3 regions of the Citrobacter europaeus genome follow, and region 2 is predicted to be linked to each of the others. Evidence: predicted binding sites of a transcription regulator. Region 2 holds the regulator's gene; each other region holds the start of a gene.
What was found. Region 2 encodes LexA, which represses DNA repair genes until DNA is damaged. Its sites were predicted from a motif close to TNCTGTATGTACATACAGNA; they were not measured.

Region 1 (4,262 bases), 2.3 Mb from region 2:
GGAGAAGCCGCTACGCTTAGCGCGATCGCCAGCCAGTTACTGTTACCAAAACCGGATTTTGATTCACTGTTAGCGCTGGTAGAAGAATGTGATTTATACGGCGTCAACGTCGCGCACAGCGGCAGCGTAGTCGGGCTGATGCTGGACAGAAAGCGACATGATGTGGATTACATTAAATGGATGCTGGCGCAGAAAAAACTAACGGCCCACTGGCCGGAACAGCATTTGTTGCGGATGGTTACTGGCGGGGTCGAACTGCAATAAGGGTCGCCGCAATGCAGCGACCCGAACAAAGATATAATCGTTACTCGGCTTTCGCTTCGGCGTTTTTCACTTCGCCCATCGCTTTCAGCTTCTTAGAGATATCGCGGCGTTCTTTAGAGATCTCGGCATTTTTGATGATGTAATCATCAACACGATCTTCATAATCGCTTTTCATGCTGGCAATAATGCCCTGAATCGCTTCCACGCTCATTCCAGGCTTGATGTAGTCGCTCAGGTTATCTAACAGCAGAACGCGTTTCTGGTTGTCACGGATCTTTTTCTCAACGTCCTGGATTTCACGTTGCAGTTTGTTTTTACGACGGAACAGACGAACAAATTCCAGCACGTCCTGGAAAGAAGGCTTGGTAGTTTCCATTTTTACACCCCTGATAATGTGAGATTCGGATTCGTTAAAACAACGGCTAAAGTGGGTCAACATTACTTTCATGCCCGCCATACTTCAAGTTGCATCTGCATCGACAATGCATGGTTGAAACCTGAATTATTGAGGGTAAGCCATTGCAGTTACCAATGGTTTTAGCCTTTTTCAGTATCATACCTCTATTCTTTGCTGAATCGAAGCAGCAGCAGAATCAATCCCCTCATCTGCTCTTTATTTGCGCAGCGCGCGACAGATTAAATGTGAGAGTAACTCCAACTGCCGCGCCATTTCCATGTTCAACCAAACGTAGCCGTGAATGGGCGTTTCAGCGACATTATCGCCTTTCTGTTCAGCAATGAGCTGGCGTAGTTCCGCCACGGTGTCATTGAGCTTTTCCGTATTGGCTAGCACCGGCTGCGGATTCCCTTCGTACAAAGCGTGGGTTATCGTCAGTAGCGCCTGCTGCGTCATGAGCTGATTTTCACGCAAAGTTTGCGCATTCAGCATGACAAAGTGGCTGGTGCGGCTGGCCCAAAGCGCATTGATTTGCAGCTCAAGCATGCAGACCAGATTGCGATTAACCGTCTGAATAGCTTCAAAGATCGATTTTTGAATGTGGGTTTCTTTGCTGGCAGGAACGATGAGCCCACGCATTTTGACAACGTCGCTTAAGAGCTGTTGTAAATGCTTCTCCAGCCGCGGTTGCTCAAGCAGATTAGGGGATAGCGCGGCCTGATAAACCCGATTGTACCCCGTTACGCAATGCGCCAGTTGGATACGCCAGTGTATAAATGCCCGCTGCGGCCAGATGCCGGTAAACAGCATCGCCAGTAACGACCCCAGAATAACATCGCCACCGCGCCATAACGCGGTATTCATATCTCCGGCAGGCGCCCCCACGACCACGGCAAGCGTGATGCCAATCAACAGCGCCTGATAGGGCCTTTTACCCAACGCCAGCCAGCCGCAGAGAAACATCGCCACCGCGCACCATATCAGCATTAGCGGAAGCGAAAAGAGTTCCAGGCGCAGGGCAATCAACCCAAGCACAGAGCCCAGGATAGTTCCGCCTATACGCTCAAACGCTCTGGGAACAACGTTACCCCAAAAAGAAATTGGCCCCATAATCACCACCAGCGTGATCAGAGGCCATGTACCTTCAGGAATGTTAAACAGACGTACCAACAGAAAAGTAAGAAGAAACGCCAGCGCAATGCGAATACCATGCACCACGCGATAATGACGATACAAACGAATTTCAAAAGGACTTAGTGACTTATCTGCACGCACTCATGCACTCCGTCAGGGAATAGCAAAGAAGCGAATTGTACCTGTTTTACGGTGAAAACATCATCCTGATTTACACCTTAAGCAGTTACTTCGGTTGCACCGGCACATACATTTCAATGTCCCAGTAGCCGTCCTCCATGCCATTGTTCATATAAACTTCAAAGCAGGGTTTAGCGGCTATCGTATAAGTCGTATCCTGCATCAGGCGCTCAAAAAACTGATACCACGGCGTCGCAAAATCATGATTTTCAACGCGCGCTACGGCTACAGCATAGTCGCCCCCCGCCAGCTCGGTGAGGATCACCCCTTCGCTGTTTTCCGGTATTTCAAAACCTTCAGGCACAGAAACCACGGTATCACAGCGCAGTTTTTCTGCTGGAACCACGTCAGGATTGTCGTAATAAACAGCTATCCATTCCAATGGCACAACCTGTTTACCGTCGACCCACTTCATTAACTGCTCAAAACCCTGTTTAACCGTTTGTTCCCATGGTCCAACCATATGGAAACCGGCAATCATGCGTTTATCAACCTGCTTTATCTCGTACTCCATACAACCTCCACTGTTACACTGTATTTATATACAGTGTAATTTTTAGCTATGTCGGCCACAAGGAAACAGTGATTATTATGTGAGCAGATTCGCACTCTTGCCAGCCTGGCGTATCGGGAAAACTACGCTTTGTGGTGGAAATAATCGCTCAGACGCGAAAAGACACCGCCTTCGCCAACGGACTCCAGCGTAACCAGAGGCCAATGCGCCACCAGCTTATCGCGATCGTAGAGTTCAATTTCCCCCACACGTTGATGCGCGGCAATTGGCGCAACCAGTTCTTTCTTATCAAGGACATATTTTGCTTTGATGTTAGGGACTTCCGCCTTAGGCAGGGCCATCCAGAAATCCTGCTCGGTACCGAGGCTGATTTTTTCTTTATCGCCATACCAGATCCGTTCAGTACCAACCTGCTTACCGCTACGCAAAACCTGCACCGTATCAAAGTTGTGTTGCCCCCACTGCAGCAGTTTACGTGCCTGGTCTTCGCGCCCTTTCGCACTCTCCGCGCCCATCACAACCGCAATCAGGCGGCGCTGCCCGTCAACGGCGGAAGCAATCAGGTTAAACCCGGCGCCGGATGTGTGCCCTGTCTTCAGGCCATCAACGTTCATGGTTTTATCCCATAACAAGCCGTTACGGTTTTGCTGCGTGATGCCGTTCCAGGTCAGGCTTTTCTCACTGTACATATGGTAGAAATCCGGCTCCCCGTGGATGATAGCGCGGGACAGCACGGCCAGGTCGTACGCCGAGCTATGCTGACCCGGCGCATCCAGGCCATGTACCGTTTCAAAATGGGTATCCTGTAGGTTCAGCTTTTGCGCATAGTTATTCATCATCGCGACAAACTGCGGTTGTCCCCCGGCGATATAATCCGCCAGCGCCACACAAGCGTCATTTCCTGAATCAACGATTAATCCACGGCTGAGGTCGCGTACCGAAACGCGATCCCCTTCTTTCAGGAACATCAGGGATGAACCGACAAATACCGGGTTATCTTTCGCCCACGCATCGCGCCCGACGGTGACAATATCTGTCGGACTAATACGGTTGCTGTCGATTGCGCGATCGACAACATAGCCGGTCATCAGCTTAGTCAGGCTGGCGGGATTGCGCTGCTGGTGTTCATTACCGGCTGTCAGAATTTGGCCCGTGGTGTAATCCATTAATACCCACGCCCCGGCAGCGATCGCCGGAGGTTGTGGGGCGAAGCTTACGGCATCATTCGCCCAGGCGGACGTAAAACTCATCGTGAATAGTGAAGCGGCAATAAACAAACGGCGTTTCAACAGCATGTCCTCAGAAAAGGGAGAAATAGCCGTTCTTTTTACGGAAGTTCTGTCGAACAAACATGGATAAATTGCAAGAAAATGTGACATAAGGCACATTTTCTTGCTGTCAGGAAAGATTTTCAGAGACAAGCCTCGTCCGGAACTACCCTTTACGCGGCGCAGTCTCTGCGTGATGGCTGCGATGGCGGTGATAGCCATCGATCATACTGCGGAAAATTTGCCCCGGCGTGTCGCCCAGCGTGCACAGGTAAATATGTGCGCAGATAAACAGTAAGCCCACAACCGCTAACGCCATATGCAGCACCAGCATCACCGGCCCCGCCCCAATCACCTGCGGGTAAAGACATAGCAACCCCGTGATGATCAGCGACGGAACCAGCGCGTACATGATGGCAAGATAGGCCAGCTGTTGCAGCGGATTGAATTTGTCCTCTGCCGTTGCGGCAAACGGGTGCGGTTCGCCTTTCATGATGCCATACAG
Region 2 (4,262 bases):
GCGTAGGTGCCTACTTCCATTACGTGCTCATAGCCGATGTAGATCGGTACGAGGGTAATCGGACGCGTTCCGCCACGCAGCATCGCCTGAATAGTCATCGACAGCGTGCCGGTTTTCGGGTCGAGCAAACGACCGGTACGTGAACGGCCACCTTCGACAAAATACTCAACCGAGTAGCCGCGGCTGAACAGTTCGCCCAGGTATTCGCGGAAAACGGTGGAATAGAGCTTGTTACCCTTGAAGGTACGACGAATAAAGAATGCGCCCAGACGGCGGAAAATCGGACCCGCTGGCCAGAAGTTCAGGTTGATACCGGCAGCGATGTGCGGCGGAACCAGACCCTGGTGGTACAGAACGTACGACAGCAGCATATAGTCCATATGGCTGCGGTGGCACGGGACATACACGATTTCGTGCCCATCGTGCGCCAGTTGACGGACACGCTCCGCATTGTGAACGTTAATCCCCTGATACAGCCGGTTCCAGGTAAAGCCCAGAATACGGTCGGTCAGACGGATCATCTCGTAGGAGAAGTTGGCGGCAATCTCTTCCATCAGCGCAATGGCGTTTTGCTGCGCTTTTTCGTGGGAGATTTTTTTACTGCGCGCTTCGTCTTCTACCGCGCGAGCGATAGCTTTTGAGGCCAGCAGCTTATTAAACAGGTCCTGGCGGGCAGGGAGGCGCGGGCCAACTGCGGCCAGACGCTGACGAGCAAAGTGCATGCGCGCCACGCGAGCCAGCTTCTGAGCAATGATCTTATCCGTACCGTGTTCATCCGCCATGCGACGCAAGGAGACTGACGGGGAGAAGCGGACAAAACTGTCGCGTCCCAGCCAGGACACAGCAAAGAATTTCTGTACACCGTTCAGCATGCGCAGCGGCGGATTGACTTCGCCTTTTTCACGCCCTGGCGCACGGCCAAACATCACCGAAACCGGCACCATCTGCACATCCAGGTCTGGATTGCTGCGATGCAGATCGAGATAGTTATGGAACAGCTTGATGGACTCTTCTTTCGGCGTGTAATAGGTGAACACACGCGGGCCGCCGTGAATAAACACGTAGCGCGGCAGCAGAGTTCCGTCTATCTCCAGCGGTTCCAGGGGATCGGGGAGATCGTGCACCAGACATTGGGCACGCAGCGTCAGCAAGTCTGCTTTTGAATTGTACGGTAAGACGTACATAATGGGACGAGAAGTATCGAGTCCCAATTCCGGGGCAGGTTCTGCCGGAATAGACTTGCTTTTTACCAGGACGCTTAATGGTAAATTCAGTAATTTGTAGTAAATTCGTGGCCAGCCGGACATAAACGATGTAAAGCCTCTGGTTAATAATGCAAATGCGCTGCAAGGATATCAGAAAGTTTAGTTAATTTCTGTGGTATCCCGTCATACTTCGCGCTGCTTTGCCACACCCTGAAACAAACGGGGTAACGTTACAATGACATTGACGCTAATAATGTAAAAAGGTTCTTTTTGATGGCCAATAATACCACTGGATTCACCCGAATTATCAAAGCTGCAGGCTATTCCTGGAAAGGTTTTCGCGCCGCATGGATCAATGAGGCGGCATTCCGTCAGGAAAGCGTTGCCGTCCTGTTGGGCGTAGCCATCGCCTGCTGGCTGGACGTCGATGCCATTACCCGCGTGCTGTTGATTGGTTCCGTGATGCTGGTGATGATCGTTGAAATCCTCAACAGTGCGATTGAGGCGGTGGTTGACCGTATTGGCTCTGAGTATCACGAACTTTCCGGTCGGGCAAAAGATATGGGGTCGGCGGCGGTATTGCTGTCTATTTTTGTCGCTCTGATCACCTGGGGCATCCTGTTGTGGTCGCATTTGCGATAAAGATTCCACAACTGCATAAATCTCCTGTTTTTTGTGCAGTTTGCGGTTCCAAAATCACCTTTAGCTGTATATACTCACAGCATAACTGTATATACACCCAGGGGGCGGAATGAAAGCGTTAACGGCCAGGCAGCAAGAGGTGTTTGATCTCATTAGGGATCACATCAGCCAGACAGGTATGCCACCGACGCGTGCGGAGATCGCGCAGCGTTTGGGGTTCCGTTCCCCAAACGCTGCTGAAGAACATCTGAAAGCGCTGGCGCGTAAAGGGGTGCTGGAAATTGTATCCGGTGCATCGCGCGGTATTCGACTGCTGCAGGAAGAAGAAGAAGGGTTACCGCTTGTTGGGCGTGTGGCTGCAGGTGAGCCACTGCTGGCGCAGCAGCACATCGAAGGCCACTACCAGGTCGATCCTTCACTGTTCAAACCGAACGCCGATTTTCTGCTGCGCGTTAGTGGTATGTCGATGAAAGATATCGGTATTATGGACGGTGATTTACTCGCTGTGCATAAAACACAGGACGTGCGTAACGGTCAGGTCGTTGTTGCCCGTATCGATGACGAAGTCACCGTTAAGCGCCTGAAAAAACAGGGCAACAAGGTTGAACTCTTGCCAGAAAACAGCGAATTTAAACCCATCGTTGTCGACCTGCGTGAGCAAAACTTCACTATCGAAGGACTGGCGGTAGGCGTTATTCGTAACGGTGAATGGCTGTAATTTTCTGTTAATGCCCTGTAGGCCGGATAAGACGTTTATGTCGCCATCCGGCAACGTGCCCGATGGCGCTGCGCTTGTTGGGCATGGACAACATTTTTTTCAGTACCTCTAACTTCTTCCAGGCTCTCCTGTATGCCTTTCTTTACCTCTTCTGATAAAGCACTCTGGCACCTCGCCTTACCGATGATCTTTTCCAATATCACCGTTCCCCTGCTGGGACTGGTGGATACCGCTGTGATTGGTCATCTGGATAGCCCAGTCTATCTTGGCGGCGTTGCGGTTGGCGCCACGGCGACCAGTTTTCTCTTTATGTTGCTGCTTTTCCTGCGCATGAGTACCACAGGTCTTACCGCGCAGGCATTTGGCGCGAAAAATCCGCAGGCGCTGGCGCGCGCGCTGGTGCAGCCGCTAATGCTGGCGCTGGGAGCGGGGCTGCTTATCGCACTGTTTCGTACACCGATTATCGATCTGGCTCTGCATATTGTCGGGGGAAGTGAAGCGGTACTGGAGCAGGCCCGACGTTTCCTGGAAATCCGTTGGTTAAGCGCACCCGCGTCTCTGGCGAATCTGGTGCTGCTCGGCTGGCTGCTTGGCGTTCAGTATGCGCGTGCGCCGGTTATCCTGTTGATCGTCGGTAATATTCTCAACATCGTACTCGATTTATGGCTGGTGATGGGCCTGCATATGAACGTGCAGGGAGCGGCGCTGGCGACGGTGATTGCCGAATATGCCACCCTGCTGATTGGCCTGATGATGGTACGTAAAGTCCTGCATATGCGTGGCATTTCACTGGCAATGCTGAAGCAGGCGTGGCGTGGCAACTTCCGTCGTTTGTTGGCGCTCAACCGCGACATCATGCTGCGCTCGCTGCTGCTACAACTCTGTTTTGGCGCTATCACGGTGCTGGGTGCGCGTCTGGGAGGCGATATCATTGCGGTTAATGCCGTTCTGATGACCTTGCTGACTTTTACCGCCTACGCGCTGGACGGATTTGCCTATGCCGTGGAAGCGCATTCGGGTCAGGCCTATGGGGCGCGAGATGGTAGCCAGTTGCTGGATGTCTGGCGGGCGGCCTGTCGACAGTCCGGTATTGTGGCTATTTTGTTTTCGCTGGTTTATGCCCTGTTTGGCGAGCAGATTGTGGCGCTGCTGACCTCGCTGCCGCAGATCCAACTGCTGGCCGATCGCTATCTCTTCTGGCAGGTGGTTTTGCCGCTGGTGGGGGTGTGGTGTTATCTGCTCGACGGGATGTTTATTGGCGCGACGCGGGCTGCAGAAATGCGTAACAGTATGGCCGTTGCCGCAGCGGGATTCGCATTAACGCTGCTCGCTTTACCGTGGCTTGGAAATCATGGTTTGTGGCTGGCATTAAGCGTTTTCCTCACGTTGCGTGGGCTTTCACTGGCCATTATCTGGCGACGCCACTGGCGTAATGGAACCTGGTTCGCCTGAGCAGGATGGTTAAAAATTCCGAATAGTAAATAAAACCCAGAATCCCTGACTACACTTATTCTCACGTCCAGCAAAAACAGCATGTGTCTGGACATGGCACTCTCGCTATTCACAACCTAACGATGAGGACTTGATGATGAATAAAGACGAAGTCGGCGGCAACTGGAAGCAGTTTAAAGGTAAAGTGAAAGAGCAATGGGGCAAACTGACCGATGATGATATGACGGTCATTGAAGGTAAACGTG
Region 3 (4,262 bases), 1.3 Mb from region 2:
TATAATCACGACATAAGGATTATAAAAATGGCTGAGGGAAGCGAAAAAGGGAAGTAAAATTGTTAAGGCCAGCGCGCTGCTGACCTCAACCATCAGCGTTCAATGATTTGAGACACATCATCGCGGTTAATCTGCATCGCATTGCCCTGCTGGTCGTGATAGCTCACCAGACCGGTATCATCGTCAATTTCTGGTTTTCCATCGGTCAGGATCATTCGACCATCTTTTGTTGCCATTACATAATCGCTGCTGCATCCGGAAACGGCAAAAGCCAGTCCTACGGCGGAAATCAAAACTGCCCATTTTTTCATCTGCTTATCCTCACATGGCCTGCGTCTGACAATAGTTTAGTAATAACGCGAAGTTGTGCATGGTGAAAGCAGTAAAATCTTAAACTGTGAGAAGGGGTAGGTGTGGCCGGCATTCGCTCCCCTTGCAGGGAGCGATGGGTTTCCTCAGAGCGGATTTTTTTTATTACGCCACAGGTTCAGGGTCTCTACTGCGATAGAGAAGAACATGGCGAAATAGATATATCCTTTCGGAACGTGGACGTCGAAACTTTCCAGAATTAGCGTAAAACCGACCAAAATCAGGAACGAGAGCGCCAGCATTTTTACCGAAGGATGGCGATCGACAAACTCGCCAATTGGGCGCGCGGCAAACATCATCACGCCTACGGCAATCACCACCGCCGCCATCATAATAAACAGATGATCGGACAAGCCAACCGCAGTAATCACGGAATCCAGACTGAAGATAATGTCTAACAACATGATCTGCACAATCGCGCCCAGGAAAGAAGATACGCGGGTTTTCAGTCCCTCTTCCTCGCCTTCAATGGATTCGTGGATCTCCTTACTGGCTTTCCAGATAAGGAACAATCCCCCCAGCAGAAGGATCAGGTCGCGCGCTGATATCGCCTCGCCAAACAGTTCGAATAGCGGGTTTGTCAGCCGCGTTACCCAGGCGATAGAAGCCAGCAGTGCCAGACGCATGATCATCGCCGCTGCAAGCCCAATGCGTCGGGCATGATTACGTTGCGCTGTCGGGAGTTTGGCTACAACCAGAGAGAGGAAAATAATATTGTCGATCCCAAGAACGATCTCCAGCAGCGTCAGCGTACCGAGCGCAAGCCAGGCGTTAGGATCGGTTATCCATGCAAATAACATCGAACAAAGTCCTGCCAAAAAAAAGAAGCGGTAATTATAGGCCCGTAACGCGGCGGGTGAAAGGCCGGACGGTGCCTATTGCGCCTGGAACAAGAAATGTCGCTCAAGCAATGCGCGGGTGAAGTTCTTTTTCAAGTAAAAGCCGCGTGGTAGGGTGAGGATGGGTTCGCCATGAGCGCCAATGGCCTCGGTTAGCGCTCGGGCGTTGGCTGCTTTAGGACGCAGCTGCAGTACTTCCCCATGGCGAGCGGTGATGCGTTCGACATGGCCTAACACTATCATGTCCATCAACTCTTCCCAGTCCAGACGCAACTGCTGGTCTTCTTCTTCATTCGGGCTCCACAGCAGGGGAGAGCCGACGCGACGCTCAGCCAGCGGGATGCTGCGTTCGCCTTCCACCGGGATCCACAGAACGCGTTTAAGTTTGTGCCGCACATGGCTGGTTTCCCAGGTGACGCCAGTATTACCGGTTAACGGCGCCACACACACAAAGGTGGTTTCCAGCGGTCTGCCAAGACTGTCCACAGGGATCGTTTTCAGCTCCACGCCCAGTGCCGCAAAATCCTGCTCTGGTTTACTGCCCGCGCTGGCACCGAGCCAGATTTCCAGTAGCACGCCAATCCAGCCTTTATCGCGCTTGAGATCCTTAGGCGCCACGATTCCCGCCATTGCCGCTAATTCTCCTAACGCGTAGCCCGAAAGTAGCCGCGCCTGGCTCAGCAACTGGGCTTCAGATTCAGGGGGAGAAAGCAACGGACGGAGTTCAGGCATCGGGTTAACCCTTAGGTGAAAAAATGAGCAATGATTTTATACCGTGTGGACAGAGTTTATCTTTTTCCACATGCTTTATTCAATTCTATGATTTATATTGGTTTTTAGATTCACGTGTGCAGAGTTGCGCAACAGCGAAGTAGGTTTTCCAATTCTGGTCACTGACAATGAACAGGATCTTACACCATGTTATCCACAGAAAGATGGGATAACTGTGAAAAAGCCCCACTACTGTTTCAATTTACAGCCTTGACGTGCGACGAAAATCGAATTTTCACACAAATTGTGCCTAACTTATTGGCATAATCTGTGGATAAAACCAACGCTGGTCGATCTTTCATCAGCCTGAAGATCGTGTGCGTGATACACGTCACATTTCTAAGTGTTTATTTGCACTGATCGGTTTTAACTTTATGAATCCATAAGACTATTTTTAATATGTGACGAATGTCTTATTCGGACTGTTCTGGGTTTTCCCATAGTAATTCCGTACTTCTTCACAACTATATCCACAGAAAAGGTGAATAAAATCGCCTTGCTTGCCCTTATTCTGTTTATAACTCGGCCCTTAGCTGTGAGTTATTCAATTGTTATTAGAATATCGCACCCTTAACAGAGTGGTTTACCGCCCCTCAGGAGTGTGAAACAATCGTTTGTATATAAGGTTTATGTTGAGGTAGTCCGGTGATTGATGACGATGGCTACCGCCCGAATGTAGGGATAGTAATTTGTAACCGCCAGGGGCAGGTCATGTGGGCCCGGCGATTTGGTCAGCACTCCTGGCAATTCCCGCAAGGTGGGATAAATGCAGGAGAGACAGCAGAGCAGGCGATGTACCGGGAACTCTTTGAAGAAGTGGGTCTTAGTCGTAAAGATGTACGGATCCTTGCTTCTACTCGTAACTGGTTGCGTTACAAGTTACCGAAACGTTTGGTGCGTTGGGACACGAAGCCGGTTTGTATCGGCCAGAAACAAAAATGGTTTCTTCTGCAATTGGTCAGCAGCGATGCTGAAATCAATATGCAAACCAGCAGTACACCTGAGTTCGACGGCTGGCGCTGGGTGAGTTACTGGTATCCGGTTCGACAGGTGGTGTCATTTAAACGCGATGTCTATCGCAGGGTGATGAAAGAATTCGCAAGTGTTGTCATGGCGCTTCAGGAGAGTACTCCTAAGCCGCAAAGCGCACCTGCGTACAGACGTAAAAGAGGTTAAGCTACGCAAATTATGCTCACCCGCCTGCGCGAAATAGTCGAAAAGGTGGCCAGTGCTCCGCGTCTGAATGAGGCGCTGAATATTCTGGTTACCGACATCTGTCTTGCGATGGATACAGAGGTCTGTTCGGTTTATCTGGCCGATCACGATCGACGTTGTTATTACCTCATGGCGACCCGGGGACTGAAAAAACCGCGTGGTCGCACTGTCGCACTCGCGTTTGATGAAGGTATCGTTGGCCTGGTTGGCAGGCTGGCGGAACCTATCAACCTCGCCGATGCGCAAAAACATCCCAGCTTTAAATACATTCCTTCGGTAAAAGAAGAGCGCTTTCGTGCGTTCTTAGGCGTGCCGATCATTCAGCGCCGCCAGCTTTTAGGTGTGCTGGTGGTACAGCAGCGCGAATTGCGCCAGTACGATGAAAGTGAAGAGTCTTTCCTCGTCACGCTCGCCACGCAAATGGCGGCTATTCTTTCGCAGTCGCAGCTAAACGCGCTATTTGGCCAATACCGGCAAACGCGTATCCGTGCATTGCCTGCCGCTCCCGGTGTGGCAATAGCCGAAGGCTGGCAGGACGCGACGCTGCCTCTGATGGAACAGGTCTATCAGGCTTCAACGCTGGATCCGGTGCTTGAGCGCGAGCGACTGACCGGTGCGCTGGAAGAGGCGGCGAACGAATTTCGCCGCTACAGCAAACGCTTTACCGCCGGGGCGCAGAAAGAAACGGCGGCGATCTTTGATCTCTACTCACACCTGCTTTCTGATACCCGCCTGCGCCGTGAGCTATTTGCGGAAGTGGATAATGGTTCGGTGGCCGAGTGGGCCGTTAAAACGATCATCGAAAAGTTTGCCGAACAGTTTGCCGCCCTGAGCGATAACTACCTCAAAGAGCGGGCCGGAGATTTACGTGCGCTGGGCCAGCGTCTGCTGTTCCATCTTGACGACTCTGTTCAGGGGCCGAATGCCTGGCCGGAACGTTTTGTGCTGGTGGCGGATGAGCTTTCCGCGACCACGCTGGCGGAACTTCCTCAGGACCGGCTAGTCGGCGTGGTTGTCCGGGACGGCGCAGCCAACTCCCATGCGGCAATTATGGTTCGTGCGCTGGGT

Region 1: a site for LexA is predicted at 2,506-2,525, ahead of sbmC (DNA gyrase inhibitor SbmC). Genes of this name have one in related genera too.
Region 3: a site for LexA is predicted at 2,170-2,189, ahead of mutH (DNA mismatch repair endonuclease MutH). Genes of this name have one in related genera too.

The regions. Positions count from the first base shown of each region.
Region 1 is NZ_CP148084.1:1,928,623-1,932,884, reverse strand. It holds gene WHR59_RS08780 (L-threonine kinase) at 1-264, shown strand, start outside; gene WHR59_RS08775 (DUF496 family protein) at 305-640, opposite strand; gene WHR59_RS08770 (FUSC family protein) at 878-1,936, opposite strand; gene sbmC (DNA gyrase inhibitor SbmC) at 2,022-2,489, opposite strand; gene dacD (serine-type D-Ala-D-Ala carboxypeptidase DacD) at 2,612-3,784, opposite strand; gene phsC (thiosulfate reductase cytochrome B subunit) at 3,924-4,262, opposite strand, start outside.
Region 2 is NZ_CP148084.1:4,735,563-4,739,824, reverse strand. It holds gene plsB (glycerol-3-phosphate 1-O-acyltransferase PlsB) at 1-1,307, opposite strand, end outside; gene WHR59_RS22200 (diacylglycerol kinase) at 1,479-1,847, shown strand; gene lexA (transcriptional repressor LexA) at 1,957-2,565, shown strand; gene dinF (MATE family efflux transporter DinF) at 2,698-4,017, shown strand; gene WHR59_RS22185 (CsbD family protein) at 4,154-4,262, shown strand, end outside.
Region 3 is NZ_CP148084.1:932,623-936,884, forward strand. It holds gene ygdR (lipoprotein YgdR) at 93-311, opposite strand; gene WHR59_RS04425 (TerC family protein) at 456-1,169, opposite strand; gene mutH (DNA mismatch repair endonuclease MutH) at 1,245-1,940, opposite strand; gene rppH (RNA pyrophosphohydrolase) at 2,625-3,155, shown strand; gene ptsP (phosphoenolpyruvate--protein phosphotransferase) at 3,168-4,262, shown strand, end outside.